Regions from separate parts of the Psychrosphaera sp. HA2-10 genome, predicted to be linked through region 1. Evidence: predicted binding sites of a transcription regulator. Region 1 holds the regulator's gene; each other region holds the start of a gene.
What was found. The regulator sigma-54, encoded in region 1, starts transcription at its own class of promoters, with help from an activator protein. The targets are predictions, from matches to a motif close to GTTGGCACGNNNNTNGNNT.

Region 1 (4,366 bases):
CTAAATATAAGCAAGGTAGCTCGATTGTTGAAAGTGGTAATATCGTATTTGATTTAAATGCACAAAGAGTCAAAGCTGATGGCGACAAGTCCACAGGTGGTCGTGTAACTACTACGATAAAAACGAAAAAAACACAGCCAAATAATTAAGTAGAGAAATTAAATATGACCAAGTTGGTGGCAAAGCACTTAGCCAAATCCTATAAAAGTCGTCAAGTTGTTAAAGATGTGAGCTTGTCGGTAGAAGCTGGTCAAGTAGTTGGCTTGTTAGGACCAAATGGCGCCGGTAAAACAACAACTTTTTACATGATTGTTGGTTTAGTGCCTAACGATAAAGGCTTAATTCAGCTTGATGATATCGATTTGAGTCACGAACCGATGCATGTAAGAGCTCGCAAAGGCATTGGTTATTTACCACAAGAATCGTCTATCTTTAAAAAGCTGACAGTTTCACAAAACATAATGTCGGTACTAGAGATGCGAAAAGATATCGATGCAAACCAACAAGCTGATTTGCTTGATGACTTAATTGCTGAATTCCATATTGATCATATTCGCGATAGTCTTGGCATGGCATTGTCTGGTGGTGAGCGACGCCGCGTAGAAATTGCAAGGGCATTGGCTGCCGATCCAAAAATTATTCTATTAGATGAGCCTTTTGCGGGTGTTGATCCTATATCTGTCATAGATATAAAGAAAATAATTCAACAATTAACAGCAAAGGGAATTGGTGTACTTATTACCGATCATAATGTCCGTGAAACACTTGATGTCTGCGAAAAAGCCTATATCGTTAGTCATGGAGAGCTTATTGCTGAGGGAACTCCGGCTCAAGTGCTAGAAAGTGACATAGTTAAGAAAGTTTATCTTGGTGACCAGTTCAAACTTTGATATTTTGGTAGCACGAATAAGTTTATTTTAGTCAGTACTTTACTGGGATCAAATGAGACCAACATTACAACTTAAAATGGGTCAGCAGTTAACAATGACCCCGCAATTACAGCAGGCTATTCGTCTGTTGCAGTTGTCGTCATTAGAATTGCAACAAGAGATCCAAGAAGCCTTGGATAGTAATCCTTTGTTGGAAGCTGATGAAGAGCATGGCTCAGTTGAACAAATCGATTTACCACAGGACAACCATGATCGTCATGAAAATGAAGCCTCTGTTTCATCTAACGACGACGATATCGAGTGGACGCGAGAAGAACGCGATACAAACGAAAATATACAAGATCAGACCATAAGTGATGACTTGCCCACAGATTCCAGTTGGGATGACTACATGAGCGCAGCTCCTGCAAGCTCAGGCCCTGCTTACGACGGTGAAGACACCGTTTATCAAGGTGAAACAACTGTTGATATTCAAGACCATCTAAAATGGCAATTAAATCTATCCCCTTTTTCCGAACATGACTTAGCTATTGCAACAGCCATTATTGATGCTATTGATGACAAAGGCTTTTTGACGGTATCTGTTGAGGATATCGTTGAGTCTGTAGACATAGAAGATGTTGAGATAGAGGAAGTTGAAGCGGTTTTAAAACGCATCCAACACTTTGATCCCATTGGTGTTGCAACGCGAGGGTTACAAGAGTGCTTGTTGGTTCAGTTAAAGCAATATAGTCCTGACACACCTTGGCGTGAAGAGGCTATTGAACTTATTGCTGAAAATATCGACCTCTTAGCGAACCGTGATTATCGCACTATAATTCGCAAAACAAGATTAAAAGAATCAGAATTAAAAGAAGCACTAGACTTGATTCAACAACTGAATCCAAATCCCGCAAGCCTAGTTATAAAAGACGAAATTGACTATGTAATTCCAGATGTTACCGTCGTAAAGAAAAAAGGTCGTTGGTTAGTAGAGCTAAATCCTAATTCTATGCCTAAAATTAAAGTGAACGAACAATATGCTTCACTGTCTAAAACTTCAACCAATAGCTCTGATGCGCAATTTGTTCGTTCACACTTACAAGAAGCAAAATGGTTTATTAAAAGTTTAGAAAGCAGAAACGACACTTTATTGAAGGTATCTAATTGTATCGTGCAACAACAACAAGCATTTTTTGAATACGGACCAGAGGCGATGAAACCAATGGTTCTAAATGATGTAGCAGAAATGGTCGATATGCATGAGTCCACGATATCGCGTGTGACAACACAAAAGTTCATGCACACTCCCAGAGGAATCTTTGAGTTAAAGTATTTCTTTTCTAGCCACGTTAGCACCGAAAATGGTGGTGAATGTTCATCCACTGCAATACGGGCTTTAATAAGAAAGTTAGTTGCTGCAGAAAACCAAGCAAAACCGTTAAGTGACAGTAAGATTGCTGATATTCTGGCCGAACAGGGCATCCAAGTAGCCAGAAGAACTATCGCAAAATACCGGGAATCGTTAAACATTCCCCCTTCAAACCAGAGAAAACGATTGGTTTAACAATCCATTTTATCAATTCAGAAGGAAGTGCATATGCAAATTAATTTAACTTGTCGTCATGTCGATGCAACAGAGTCTTTAAAAGAGTATGTTGATACGAAATTTGCAAAGTTAGAACGTCATTTTGACCATATTAATAACGTCCACGTGATTTTAGACGTTGAGAAACTCAACCAAAAAGCAGAAGCAACCATGCACGTAAATGGTGGTGAACTATTTGCGGCATCCGAGCATACTGATATGTATGCTGCAATTGATTCCTTAATTGATAAACTTGACCGTCAAGTAATTAAACATAAAGAAAAGTTAACTAGACATTAACTCTTTTTATTAATTTTAAAGCGCCATGGACGGTGCTTTTAACCAATCTTTTGAGATTTAAATCAAAAGAGTAAAGCAGTAAAAGATAACCATGAATGTAAAGCTACTCCTGCGACCTGAGTGCACAAAAGTGCTGACAGATTGCCAAAGCAAGAAAAAGATCCTCGAACACATCGCAGAGATCGCGAGTACAAAATTACCAGATCTCACTTGCACAGATATACTCTCGAGTTTGATGAATCGAGAAAAGTTGGGAAGCACAGGAATAGGAAATGGCGTTGCTATTCCTCATGGAAAAATAAAACCAAATGAAAGCCCAGTGGCGGTATTAATTGTTATCCACCCTGGCATTGATTACGATGCAATAGACAATAGACCAGTTGACGTATTTTTTGCGTTACTCGTTCCCGAAGATCAGTGTGATGTGCATTTAAATACGTTAGCATCAATCGCAGAGATTTTTGATAATAAAGAAATGCTTCGTAAAATAAGAAGCGCCGAAACTGATAATGATCTTTACCAAATAATTGAAGCTGCTTAATCATGCATATATTTATCGTTAGTGGCCGTTCAGGCTCAGGGAAGACTGTCGTATTAAGAGTACTAGAGGATCTAGGCTACTATTGCGTAGATAATTTACCGGTTAATCTATTACCTGCATTATCACACTCCTTATCTAAAAATTATCCTCAAGTTGCCGTCAGTATTGACGTTAGAAACTTACCCAGCTCTGAACAAGAGTTAATGGATAATTTAGATTTCTTACCTAAAGGCGTAAAGACGACCGTTCTATATATAGATGCTAAAGATGACGTATTAATTCGTCGCTATAGTGAAACAAGACGCCTACACCCTTTAACCAAAGGTGATGCGTCATTACCTGATGCAATCGCACAGGAGAGTAAGCTTTTAGATGGGTTATCGTCTAGAGCAGATTTATATATTGATACCTCGGATTTAAATGTTCATCAACTAACCGAGATGGTGAGAGAAAAGATATTAGGGAAGTCTGATAAAGAACTTATTATTACGTTCGAGTCCTTCGGTTTTAAATATGGTGTACCAAATGATATCGATTTTGTATTTGACGCTCGATTTCTACCAAACCCTCATTGGGAACCAGAGCTTAGAGCATTAACCGGTTTAGACTTACCTGTGAAAGATTTTTTCTCTAGTCAACCACTTGTGAATAAATTCATATTTCAAATCAATAACTTTATGTCCACCTGGCTACCTCACTTAGAGCGTAATAATCGTAGTTATTTAACGATCGCAATAGGCTGCACCGGAGGAAAGCATAGGTCTGTATATATTGCTGAAACGCTAGCTGAGCAATTCCGTTCTCGTGGAAAAAATGTAAAAACTCGCCATCGAGAGATGAGCCGTTATTTAGAGCAACTGTAAGGTCACAACCCCAGTGTTATCACGAACAATTACAATCCAGAATAAGCTTGGGTTACATGCAAGGGCTGCGACGAAATTGGCGCAACTCGCCTTACAATTTGATGCAAAAGTTCAAATACAACAAGGTGATAAAACCGCCAGTGCGGATAGCGTCATGGGCTTACTAATGCTTGCAAGTAATCAAGGTAAAGAGATACACGTTACC
Region 2 (4,366 bases), 360 kb from region 1:
AAGTAGCGCAAGTATGGCTAAAAGATAAACCAGAGAGTGCGAGTGCTTATAGCTTAATGGGTATATCTCAATTAGCGATGGGCAATAAGCAGCAAGGAAACTCTAATCTTGAAAGAGCATTAGAGCTCGACAAGTCAAATATTGCGGCACAAATGTATGCGGCTTCGAAAGCGGCGGATGCAGGTAACTATAACAAAGCAACGAACATTGTTCGTAATGTTTTAGCTATGCAACCTCAATACTTTCCAGCAGTAGAAATGTATTACTCGCTAGCAATGAATTCCGAAGACGCTAAGCTATCCAGTGTCATTGAGCATATTGAGACTACGATTTCGAATGCAAATAACCAAGCTCTTACTATCTTTTTAGCCAAGATATATTCACAACAAAAAGAGTATGAAAAGGCGTTAAGTGTTTTAGATAAGGTAACTAGCAAGTCGGCAGAGTTTTGGCAAATGAAAACTCGTCTATTGATTTTAACCAATAATATCAAACAAGCCTTAGAGGTAGCAGATAGTTGGATTAAGGCTTCGCCAAATAAACCGGTGAGTTGGGCCAACAAATTGCAAATCACTGAAACTCTTGGGTTACATAAACTGACTATAGAAACGGCTGAAAAGGCGTTGGCCTTATTCCCTGATAATTCTTTGTTTTTATTATTTAAAGCCTACCACGCAATTAACACAGGCAAAATAAAACTAGCAGAAAGTGTGATGGAGAATGTGACAGACGACATTCGAACTTCTGGTATGGGCCTTCGAGTGACAGGCCAAATTATCGCAATGAAAGGAAACTATTCTGACTCTTTGCCAATTCTTTTGGAAAGCTACGAGAAATGGGATTCAAATGGCACTGCAGCGATTATTTACATTACTTACACAAAAGACAAGAATACAGATAAAGGTATTACGTTTTTAGAGCAACATGTAGAAAGTAAACCAAATGATGCAAATGCTACCTTTATTTTGGCAAATCACTTTATATATTTAGATAAAGTAAAAGCGTTAAAATACTACTCTAAGTTACTTACCCTAAACGATAAAAATTTAGTCGCATTAAATAATGTCGCTTATTTATATACTGAACAAGGCAAACATAAAGAGGCATTAAGCTTTGCATTAAAAGCTGCAGAAATTGCGCCAAACAATAGCCAGGTTATAGATACTATTGCTGATATTTATTTAAGTTTAAAACAAAAAGACAATGCAAAAGAGTGGATTGAAAAAGGCTTAGTCATTGCACCAGATCATGCTGGTTTATTGGAAAAGAAGCTTATCGTTAGTCAGATGAAATGATCGGCGATAGTAAATAACAGACATAAAAAAACCAGTTGATAATCAACTGGTTTTTTTTATTTAAGCTAAGTCTTATTTAGCTTTACGTCTTGCTACACCAGCTAAACCTAAAAGGCTTAAACCGAAGATAGCTAACGTTGATGGTTCAGATACTAGACGTAAGTCAATAGAACCTAATGAAGTTGTTCTAGTGTACTTGTCATATGTAGTACCACCAATCTCGTATGTACCATCTAACACTGGAGCATTACTTTGATTTTGTAAGTCAGCGTTTGCTTTCATATTAAGTACAACATTTGCACCTAGTAGGTCAGCTAAGTCATTTCCGTTTGAGAAGAAAAGACCAGAAACTACGTCAACAATTTTAAACGTAAAAGTTAACGCATTTTGACCACCTGAAATAGGTGTACCGTTAGATGCTGTTAATTCTAGTTTAAGTACGTCGTCATAAACTGTGTTATTAATTAAGTCTGTTAAGTCTATGTTCGCCCAACCACCAGTAAACACACCAACATAGTTTGTTGTAGGAGTTGTTGTATCTGGAACTAAAGCTGCAAAACCTTCTAACATGTAATCAATGTCAAAAGCCCAACCAGAGCTATATAACTCAGTGTTAGATCCGTTGTTAGGTGCAGTACCTAAGTTTAAGCCGATACCACGGTCTTGGACTAAGTCAAAAACATAGTCACCTGTTTGAATGCCAGCAACACCATTATTATCAACGTAATTTGAAACGTTTGTGCTACTCGCGTTAATTGTTAGAGCATCAACACCTGCAGTTAATGAATTACCATCTGTGTCGAACGGTGCTACATCTGTTGGATAACCTGCCATGTATGATGTATCGATAACAATAGGATCTGCAAACGACGCGCATGAAGCAATTGCTAATCCTGTTGCTACTAAAGCTTTGTTAAATGTTTTCATAACACTTTCCTTAATGGAGTTGTAAGCTGTGTGATACAAAACGTATCGTACTGCCTAGTACAAAGCAAGTTACTTGCCAACAATATAATATGTTGATTTGTAATAACTTTTTTCTTAATTCACTGTTTTTAAATTATACTTTGTAAAAAAGTTAGACAGTCTATTTATTAACTATATTGTGCGCTATCTTGTACATTAGTCTCTGCTTGATACCGCGGTTTCCAAATGGCAAGTAGGTTTTCTTGAGTTTGTTGGTGTAACCATCAAAGTGGAGGCCATGCGGTGCGACAATCACGTCACCTCTGTTTAGAAGTACTTTTAATACGTTAGATGCTGCAACCGCTGCACAAAACATCACACCCATTATCGTAGAAGGCCCTTTTTTTGCTTTAAAATCAGCCTTTTCTGGCAGAACCAAATACTTACGTTGTAACATTGATGGTGACAGACCAATTAAAAATTGGATTAATTGCTCATTTTCCGTTTGTTTGTCTTCAAACCTAAAATACTGTTCATAAGACATTTTACCCGGCATAAAGCACAAATAGGCACTGCCCATACCTAAGGGCGCTGCTGTTATAACGGGAATTTGCTTTTCTTCACATTTTTTAAAAACTAACTTTCGTGCCTCAAGCGCAAAAAAGTCTAAGCAGTCAACGTAAATGTCTACGTTGTCGAGAAATTCATCAACGTTATTTTCAAAGATTCCTGTTGGAAACTCTTTCACATCTGCTTCTGGATTAATATCTTTGATGACTTTGCCCATCACCGAGCATTTAGGCTCATCAATGGTAGACATATAAGCTCCGAGCTGACGGTTAAAGTTATGTACTTCATATTCGTCAAAATCAGAGATGTTAAAATTTCCGACACCTAAACGAGCCAGTGCAGTTACATGTGCAGAACCAACTCCTCCACAACCTGCAAAGGCGATTCTGCTGTTTTTTAGTTTGGCTTGTTCGGCCTCCGTTACCCAACCTATATTTCTTGAAAAAGCATCATCGTAATTAAACATAATTTGGCCCGACTTATGACTCAGTTTGGATTAGTTTTTTTGGAAAGGCATGTACACCTATTAATTCTGCATCGAAGTTTTCTTTGTTGTCCAAAGAAAGATCATTAATGATATTTTTAAATAATAGCTGAAATCCAGGGCTTAGTGTTTTATGCAACGAATAAGGATCTATGTAGTAAGGTGCTCGCTTGCCGTGGTAGTCAACAACAGGACCAATTTGTTCGAACTCTATCCCGACAAACTTTAAGCTTCGAGCTAGTCTAGGCTCCATCATAACAAAGACATGTTTTACGCCGGCCTTCATAACCACACTCGCAGCAGAAAGATATAAACCTACCGCAATAAAAGGGAAGCAACGTAATTCACGTTCAGAATAAACTGTTTCATTAATTGCACCTGTCGCAGCACCTTTAAACTTATCTGATTGTCGACGTCTGAATTCTGAAGGTACTGCTAATCTCGAAATCTCACAAATTTCTTCGCGTTTAAATAGGTTTGGGTTTAGGGTTGGATGATCAATTGAGTCTAGGCAATATTTTTCTATTGGTAATAGTTGTTCAGGAGAATTAGAACATACCATTCTAACCGTACCGGCATATTTTTCCGTAGAGCGGTGTTGTATGAGGCAGTGGATAGACTGCTTGTCAAATTCGTCATTTTCCAGTCTAGACTCTCTAAGCGGTTCAAATTTTAATTCCTCACAATAAACGTCGTGTCTTATTGCGAATGCCTTTTCTTTTTCAGATTCTGTCATTGCTACTGTTGGTTGCAAATACTCAGAGAAATGGTTAGCAATACTTTTCGCTTGTTGGTTGGCTAACACTTGCATCAAATATCTAACCGCACCACCTATTACAGGTTTTTTAGATAGACTTTTCAAGAAATTCATAACAATTGTCCTAAACTGCGTTCCTTTATCACTTACACAGTGCCTTTAAATTTTTCGTTTGTAAAACCATTTTAATGATGTTCTGTGCGTTATAAATTAGTAAAGCTTATTCCTCATATTTTGCCTTTAAAATAAGTTAAATAGATTTCAAAACCTTAATATTAAATTGCGCGTATATTTGTATTTAATAAACCTGTTGTAGTTAGGTAAATATCCTAGCGTAAAAGTTGGCATTTTATT
Region 3 (4,366 bases), 460 kb from region 1:
ACATATTTTGCCGTTCCTACTTCAACAGGTTTCTCTTCTTTTGGCGTACCTTCAGTTTGCTCGGTTGCAGCTTCATCAACAGGGGCATCATCCCCACCTAACAGAAAAAAAGCAGCTGCAGCGCCAACAACTATCACAACAACAGCAATAATGATTAATTTCATTTTGCCGCCTTTACCACCTTCCTCTTCTAGCGTTAACTCTTCGTTTTCATCTGCCATTGTTAAGTTCCAACTGTAATTGTTTCCGACCTTTATATGTTATTGTCGATTGCCTGTTTTAGCAAACAATATGCTTGTCACAGTCAAAATTACACAAATAAATTTCGCTAATCGATGTATTTACATACAACAAAAGTTCTAATACCTAATTATGCGTAGTAGTCCACCTTCCAAGGTGAGGCGATATTGTAATTCTGTTGGTTAGTTTTATCGTCGGATACGTCTTCTTCACCGTCAGAACCTGCGCTATTGGCTTGACCTAATTCTGCTGATTGAGCGTCCGTTTCGGTGTCATTTTGGCCATTGGAGTTGTCTTTTTTTACATTACTATCCGCTAATTGCATGCCTTGTTGTTCAAGGAGCTCTCGTAACCTAGGTATACTATTTTCCAGTGCATCTTTAGCTTGTTGGTTAGACACAACAAAACTCACCGACGCTTGCTCGGTTCCTAAGCTTAATTTGATTTGCATGCTTCCAAGTTCAGGTGGGTCAAGTCGAATATCAATAGACTTCATATTTCTCGCCATCATTAAGCCAACTTGTTGCTGAATATTGGATGCTAATTCTTGTTTGTTAAATAAGATATTCTCTTTGATCATTAATTCGCTTTTAGCTTGCGCAACGCTCTCTAACTTTGGTGCCTGAAGTGTTTTATCGAGCTGTACACCTAACACATCTACCAGGTCAGCTTTTGCTCTTACGTCAGTAACTTGTGACGAAACCAAACTAGGTTCGCTAGCTGCGATCATTTTTGAAAAGCGAGACTGTTCAAAGTCTAATTCATTAAGCTGCCCTAATTCGCTAGCCACTGATAAAGCTTGTAATTGATTTGGATCCGCTTGAAGTTGTGCAAAACTTGCATTAATTGCGTGGCCATTAGTAAATTGAGCGCTGGTTGCTGTATTTAATAATGCATTAACCTGGCTTGCTTTAAATGGTGTATTAATTGCAGTTTGCAATGCCCCTTTTGTAACACTGTCAGGTGCGATATTCATCGTCATTACTGCAGCTTGTTGCAATTGCTCTTGATCTAGTGATGTATTTAAATTAGTTACATTAACGCCATCTAATAAAGCCTGCGCCTTTGCAATAAGTGCTGCGTCCATGGCTTTTTGATCTTTTAACGTAGCACCCATAACTGTACTTGGTTGAAGCTCGGTTGTGTCTGTATCTGTATCTGCGTTGTTTTGGTTATCAGATTTAACTTGCGACATTAAGTTGTTTAACCAATTTAATGGTTGCATAGTTTCACTTTCAACTTCGCCTTGGTCCGTCGACTTTGATAGTGTTTCATTGCCTAAAATAAGCTTCTTTAAAAAGTCTCCTAACCGATCTTGTGCCGAGTTAAATTCAAGACCTTGGGCTGTGTCATTGACGCTCTGTGGAGTCTTTAATTCAGTACTCTCAAAAATAGCGTCTGTCGCCTCTAGTGTGGTTTTATCAATTTGGTTTGATGTATCTTCGCTATTAATAATGTCAGAGAAACGGGCAAGTAATTGCTTAAGTTGTAGTTGTAGATCCTGTGATAACTGTTCGATATCAGGTAATGCTTGCAATTGTTTAACTAGGGTTGCGAGCTCAGAATTACTTGATTGAGTAAGCAACTTATCAAACAACTCAGAGTCTTTAGCAACTAATGGATCAGATGTTGATTGAGAAGCTTCGTCGCCAGTCCCTTGAATCAAAGAATTCAATAGCTGATTTAGTTTTTGTACAAGCTCTTTGCCAGAATATTTAGTAGCCAATTCCTGTAAAACTTCATTTGCTTTTTCGTCTTTTTGTAACGATGACATTGCTACCGTAAGCTTATCTTTGTCACCTTCATTTAAGTGTTTTTTGCTATTTGACGAACGAGTCTCACCAGGCTCGATGCCCGAATTCGCTCGCTTATCATTATCTGCAATATTTCGATCTTTGTTTGCTGTAACTTTGTCATTATTTGAATAGTCGGTTTTAGCGTTAGCTGAGACATCATTGTCCCGTGAGTTTCGATCTCTCACATTCTCAACTTGATTCTGCTCTCTTTTATAAGCTTGATGTTCTTCTAATTGGCGTTGCTTTTGCCGCCTATTAATTGCCACCATGGCACTATCAAAATCTTGCCTCGTATCGTTAGATTTAGACTCATACTGATTTCTTTTAACACTCACGTCTCGCTCTACAGGCTTTGTAGGTAAAGGCTCTGGTAAAATTCTGTGTTGTTGTAGCATGATTGCTCCTAACCAATATTCGGCATCAAAGTCACTTAATTATTGATTTACTATTCAAGGATCGTTCCAATCTGGAAGAAAGCCATTTTATTTAATTGAACATGAGGGTGGTAAAGGAAGTGCTAAATCGCCAACTTACGGCGTATATATTGCTGAGATGCGAACTCATCTGACTGATTTTGTTCGTACTTATCAATACGCTGCTGTCTTTCTAGGGCTTTTTTTGTAAGTAAAGTATCTACGGCTTTTACTTTATTTTTTTGCGCAAACCATTCTTGTTTACGTTGTTCAACCACTTGCTTTGCGATATCTACAACGTTCGCTTGCGCGCTAATGCCTTGGTCTAATTGCACTATAAAGCGCTGATAATGTTGATAGCTAGCGCCACCAATACCCGTTACACCTCGTTCTTGCATACGCTTCAAATAATCTAATTTATAAGATTGTACTTCTCGAAGTTTAGCTTCATTCGATTGCAAGTAAGACTGAGCCGACTGCATCGCTGTTATAGCTTGCTGTTCTTTATCAGATTCTATTTTTTTTAAAACTAAAAGTTGGTTATCGTCTTTGCTCATACATAAACTCCATTATGGCATTTCATTAGTTAGCGCTTGAAGCTGCATTAACGATTGATCATAAGGATATATATCAGACATTTTTTGCTGTAAATAAGCATCTATGACGGGCTTGAGTTGAATTGCTTTATCAACAACTGGATTGCTACCAGATGCATAAGCCCCGATTGAAATGAGATCTTTATTTTGCTCGTAAGCTGATAGGTATTTTTTAAAGCGAAGCGCCATTTGCAAATGTTCAGGTGATGTTACCTGTGGCATCACACGGCTTATGGATTTAGTTACATCTATTGCCGGATAGTGCCCTGCATCGGCTAAGTCTCGAGACAACACAATATGACCATCTAAAATCGCACGAGAGGCGTCGGCAATCGGATCTTGTAGATCATCTCCCTCTGATAACACAGTATAAAATGCCGTTATTGAACCTTGTCCGTCACCGCCGTTACCTGCTCGCTCTACCAATGCCGGTAACTTGGCAAATACCGATGCCGGGTAACCTTTTGTTGCAGGTGGCTCACCAATTGCCAAAGCAATTTCTCGCTGGGCTTGAGCATATCGAGTGATTGAGTCGATAAGCAGTAGTACATTTAAACCCTGATCTCTAAAGTACTCAGCCACCTGAGTTGCAGTTTCACAACCCTTTAACCGACGAATAGGTGCCATATCCGCAGGTGCAGCGACAACGACGGCTCTTTGCCTGCCTTCTTCACCTAAAATTTCATCAATGAATTCTTTTACTTCTCGACCACGCTCGCCTATCAAACCGACGACCACTACATCAGCAGTTGTCCCCTTTGTCATCATGCCTAGCAATACGGACTTACCTACACCAGAGCCTGCAAATAAACCCATACGCTGGCCTTGACCAACCGTCAAAATACCATTAATTGCTTTTACTCCGACATCGATAGAAGATTTAATCGGTCGTCTGGATAATGGGTTAATTGGCTTAGATTTATGATTTGCATCTGCATCAGCTTCTATTGGGCCTAAACCGTCAAGTGGCTGACCTGCCGGATCTATAACACGTCCAAGCAACGATAAAGACAATGGTAACTTTTGACTGCGACTGGATGTAGTAACTCGACCTCGTGGGACGATGCCTTCAACTTGGTCTGTTGGCATTAAGAATATTTTATCGTTTTCAAAACCGACAACCTCCGCGTCCACTTCGCCAGTCATCGTCTGAATTCGACAATGTCCGCCTAATGGCACGGATACGCCAACCGCTTCGAGTGTTAAACCATTAACCTTAGTTAATCGTCCTGATACCTCAGGGACCGCATCTTTAACACGTCGCTGGGCTTTAATGATTTTCTCTGAAAGTGATGTCATTATGAGTCCTGCTGTGGATCAA
Region 4 (4,366 bases), 480 kb from region 1:
GACTATTACTTTGATTCGACTTAGCGTCGCCTTTAAACGTGCTATCAGACTCAATACCCATTTCTAACGTATTTCCGTTAATTGTTGGTGCGAGTCCGTTTAAACCTACTAACGGTGAAAGGCTTGCATCTGTTTCTTTTTTTGTTTCTGTTTTTGCTGTTTTAGACGCTTGCGTATTTTCCATCAACATCACCGTAATGATGTCGCCTACACGCCTGGCTTTTGTGTCTGAGTACAGGCCATTAGACCAACCGGTATGATACAAGCTACCGGTTGCTACAACTTCTTCTGTTGGAATTTCCGGCATAATAGGTGCGAAAAATGGATCTTCTTCGACAACATCATGGTTCATAGCGCAACCACTCAATAAGCCTAATCCAATCAATAACGTACTAGTTTTAGCCACATCCATGATGGTTTGGTTTAATTGATTTAGCGAACTATTGATGTTCATAATCATGCTCCGAAAACGTCTATTAATTAAAGTTGCTGCGTAATGAAACCAAGCATCTGGTCAACTGATGAAATGACTTTTGAGTTCATTTCATAAACTCGCTGACTTTCAATCATGTTCACTAGTTCTTCTGTCACGTTCACATTTGATGTCTCTAACGCGCCTTGAACAATAATGCCTAAGCCATTTACGCCAGGGTTACCTTGAACCGGAGCGCCACTTACACCTGTTTCAGTGAATAAGTTTTGACCTATTGGCTCTAAACCGGCCGGATTAATAAAGTCACTTATCGTAAGCTGACCAATCGCTACACCAGCACCCTGCCCAGGCAACTGAACCGTAACTTCACCCTGTTGGGAGATGGTAATTGATTTTGCTTCAGGCGGTACGTTCATCTCTGGTTGCAGAGGAAAACCTGCACCGGATGTAACGATTCGACCATTCTCATCTAGCGAAAATTGTCCGTTTCTTGAATACGCCAACGTTCCATCTGGTCGTTGAATTTCAAAAAATCCATCGCCTTGGATCATAAAATCTAAACTATTCTCTGTAGTAGACATATTGCCTTGCGAGAAATTCTTTTGAGTTGCGACAACTTTAGTACCCGCACCTAACATCAGACCGTTCGGTAACTCAGTATCTTGAGAAGATCGCCCTCCAGGTTGGTTTATATTTTGATAGAGCAAGTCTTCAAACACAGCACGGCTTTTCTTAAAACCAATCGTACTGGCATTAGCTAAGTTGTTTGAAATAACAGCAATGTCTGTTTGTTGGGCATCTAAGCCTGTTTTACTTATCCAAAGTGCGGGATGCATAGCCGCCTCCTCAATTGATTCTAATTAAACTATTCGTAACAACGTGTCTTGCGAACGATCTATATCTTCCGCTTTTTTCATCATTTTTATTTGCATTTCGTATTGACGCTGGTGCGATATCATCGCCACCATTTCTTCAACCGGGTTAACGTTACTCATTTCTAAAGCGCCACTGACGATGCGTATATTTGGCGATGCTTCACAAAATCCACAGGCCTCATTAGACAGCACTGCATCTTTAGATCGAAATAAACCATCAAGCCCTTTTGTCAAATCGTTGTCACTTGGCGGTTCGATAACTTTTAACCGATCAACGACTTCTAAAAAATTAGCTGGGGCACCTTGAGGACGAACCGTGATGCTGCCATCCGGTCCAATTTCAACCTTTTCTACTGGAACAGGAATAACTATTGGTCCACCTTCGCCTAAAATTGGCGTACCTTTAGCAGTCGTCAATAAGCCGTCACGTGTAATTTGGAGGTTGCCTTCTCGTGTGTAAGCCTCTTCACCATTTTTATCTTGAACCGCCAACCAACCGCGTCCCGAGATGGCAACATCAAGCTCACGGCCTGTTGTTGAAATTGCACCATGATGCATTTTTGAACCTGGGCGTTCTTCCATAGCAAAAACACGCGTAGGAAGGCCATCACCAAAGGCTTGCATTGATCGTTGCTGTTCAAAGTCAGAACGAAAACCAGCCGTTTTTGCATTGGCTAAGTTGTTGGCATTCATTGAAATACCGATTAAATTTTGTTTCGCTCCGGACATGGATACATATAAGAGCTTATCCATCTTTGCCTCCGTCAATTGCTCGACGTTAAAAATACTTATCTTGTAAAAGCATTAATCGTGCCAGAGCTTGAAAGGCTTATTTTAAAAGGGCTAAACTAGGTGAAGAAGTAACGTGGTAGATTAGGCTGTTTTGTTTTGTCTGTGCATCGAAACAAGTAGTTGAGCTTCTGAACGAGAAATTTCACATTCTTGAATAACTTCTTCGACGTCTGCGCCTAACTCAATCATTTTTTTAGCGCGTGTATATAACGGGTTTGGTTGATTTTCTTGCTCTAGTAGCAAAACCTTGTTGTTTAACTCGGTAATTACATCTAGCTGTTGTTGTTGATTTGTTTGCAGCTGAAGTACTAGATCTTTTAGTTGCTGTAAATACTGATCAGACTTTGAATGCAACAACTTATCATTTTGAAGTTGTTGTTTAAGTTGGGCCAAAGCTTCGTCTTGGTACTGCAGGTTTTCTTGGAATTGAGCATGCAAAAGTTGTTGTTTAGTAGATAACTTACGATGGCGTGACATTAAAATTAATAATCCAATTAAACAGACTACTAAAACTGCAATTAAAATCCCTGTCGACACCATCATATATTCGCTTCCCAGATTTAGATATCTGAAATTTCGTCCCATTCTTCATCGGTCATGAGCTTATTCAAGTCAACTAAAATAAGTAACTCACCACCTCTGTTACTAACACCTTGTATGAACTTAGCACTCTCATCTGTGCCTACGTTTGGTGCGCTATCTATTTCTGACGTTTTCAGATATACAACTTCAGCCACGCTATCGACTAAAATACCGATAACTTGCTTATCAGACTCAATAATTACGATTCGAGAGTTATCGCTGACCTCACCATTGGTCAAACCAAAGCGAGCACGTGTATCGATAACCGTTACAACATTACCACGAAGATTGATAATACCCAGTACATATTCAGGAGCACCTGGAACAGGAGCTATTTCAGTGTATCGCAATACTTCCTGAACTTGCATTACGTTGATACCATAAGTTTCATCTTCTAAACGAAACGTCACCCACTGCAAGACTTCATCATTACCGTCTGTTAACTTAGTGACTGGGGCTCTTTCTTCACTCATTTGAGCAACTCCTAAATTGAATAACTTTATTCTTGTCGTGCATTTATGCCTTTATCAAGCATGGCAACTAAATCATTGACATGCAATAAAGCACACATTTTTTCTTTAATCGTGCCTAATAGCCATGGGCGCTTACCAGGCTGAGTACGCCATTTAACGTCATCTGGTTTTATATACTCAGTAGTAACGAGCTTTTCTGCCGCTAAACCCCAATTACTTTCACCCAACATAATTAAGTATTTATAGTCTAATTTTGCTTGTAATGAGTCATCATATTTTTCTGGCATGACCCATTTGGCTGACTCAACAACATTAATTTTTTTGTCTCTGTTTACCATTACACCTAAAAACCAGTCGGGTTTTCCAAATAAACTGGTAACATCATCTAAATTATGAATACCACCAAGTTCGTGTAATGGAACAGCCAGCACTAAGCCTGCTACCTCAAAGAACAACGCCTGAAAAGGCTCTTCAATTTTGTCAATTGAAGGTGTTATAGCCGGTTGTACTTGTGCTTCAATTTCTACTTTAGACTCAACAGCAGTTTCTGTGCTAACCGTAACTTTAGGTTGAACTTGAACTTTAGATTCAGTTTCAACTTTCGGTTCAACAACAACTTCAGCAGCTTTTTCAACTGGTATTTCTACTGGTGTTTCTACTAAAGCATTTTGCTGCTCTTTGAGCGCTAGTGCTTCGGCTTCTTGCTGCTGCATGCTAACAGCAAGTAACAATTGCTCTAGAGAGTTAACCTCTGGCTCAACCTCTTTAACAGGCAAGCTTTTATCGGCAACAATTGCTTTCTCTATAGGCTTTAATTTTAGTTTATTTTTTTCAGGTAAATCTTCTACATTACTAAAATCTTGTTTAATTTTAGCACTGTATTTAGATTCTGCGAGGCGATTAGTAGATGTTGTTTTAACATCTTCTATTTGGGTGACCGTTTTTAACGGTTTATTATTATTATGCTCCAGATTATCAGTGTCATCAGTAAGTAACTGATCCAAATAATCCTTCATCACATTTTCACTGGCAAACATAACGTCAATTATTCTCTATTTGTTTTAATAGTTCTTGATAGGCAAATACGCCTCGAGAATTTTTGTTAAATATTGGTAATGGTGTCCGTTCCATACTAGCTGTTCTAAAATTAGTATCAATAGGTATGACACCTTGCCAAACTTTATTAGCATACATGTGATTTAATTCTTTGT

Region 2: a site for sigma-54 is predicted at 2,285-2,303, ahead of ACZ1GV_RS12425 (PEP-CTERM sorting domain-containing protein). Genes of this name have one in related genera too.
Region 3: a site for sigma-54 is predicted at 2,484-2,502, ahead of ACZ1GV_RS08825 (flagellar hook-length control protein FliK). Genes of this name have one in related genera too.
Region 4: a site for sigma-54 is predicted at 2,108-2,126, ahead of flgF (flagellar basal-body rod protein FlgF). Genes of this name have one in related genera too.

What each region holds. Positions count from the first base shown of each region.
Region 1 is NZ_CM146341.1:2,370,832-2,375,197, forward strand. It holds gene lptA (lipopolysaccharide transport periplasmic protein LptA) at 1-149, shown strand, start outside; gene lptB (LPS export ABC transporter ATP-binding protein) at 165-890, shown strand; gene ACZ1GV_RS10850 (RNA polymerase factor sigma-54) at 943-2,436, shown strand; gene hpf (ribosome hibernation promoting factor) at 2,470-2,757, shown strand; gene ptsN (PTS IIA-like nitrogen regulatory protein PtsN) at 2,849-3,298, shown strand; gene rapZ (RNase adapter RapZ) at 3,301-4,161, shown strand; gene ACZ1GV_RS10870 (HPr family phosphocarrier protein) at 4,175-4,366, shown strand, end outside.
Region 2 is NZ_CM146341.1:2,735,212-2,739,577, forward strand. It holds gene prsT (XrtA/PEP-CTERM system TPR-repeat protein PrsT) at 1-1,295, shown strand, start outside; gene ACZ1GV_RS12425 (PEP-CTERM sorting domain-containing protein) at 1,368-2,222, opposite strand; gene ACZ1GV_RS12430 (ThiF family adenylyltransferase) at 2,383-3,237, opposite strand; gene ACZ1GV_RS12435 (PEP-CTERM/exosortase system-associated acyltransferase) at 3,251-4,126, opposite strand.
Region 3 is NZ_CM146341.1:1,908,039-1,912,404, forward strand. It holds gene fliL (flagellar basal body-associated protein FliL) at 1-221, opposite strand, end outside; gene ACZ1GV_RS08825 (flagellar hook-length control protein FliK) at 371-2,431, opposite strand; gene fliJ (flagellar export protein FliJ) at 2,554-3,006, opposite strand; gene fliI (flagellar protein export ATPase FliI) at 3,019-4,344, opposite strand; gene fliH (flagellar assembly protein FliH) at 4,344-4,366, opposite strand, start outside.
Region 4 is NZ_CM146341.1:1,886,130-1,890,495, forward strand. It holds gene flgH (flagellar basal body L-ring protein FlgH) at 1-412, opposite strand, end outside; gene flgG (flagellar basal-body rod protein FlgG) at 481-1,269, opposite strand; gene flgF (flagellar basal-body rod protein FlgF) at 1,294-2,061, opposite strand; gene ACZ1GV_RS08715 (DUF2802 domain-containing protein) at 2,182-2,643, opposite strand; gene ACZ1GV_RS08720 (chemotaxis protein CheW) at 2,661-3,155, opposite strand; gene ACZ1GV_RS08725 (chemotaxis protein CheW) at 3,182-4,192, opposite strand; gene ACZ1GV_RS08730 (ParA family protein) at 4,197-4,366, opposite strand, start outside.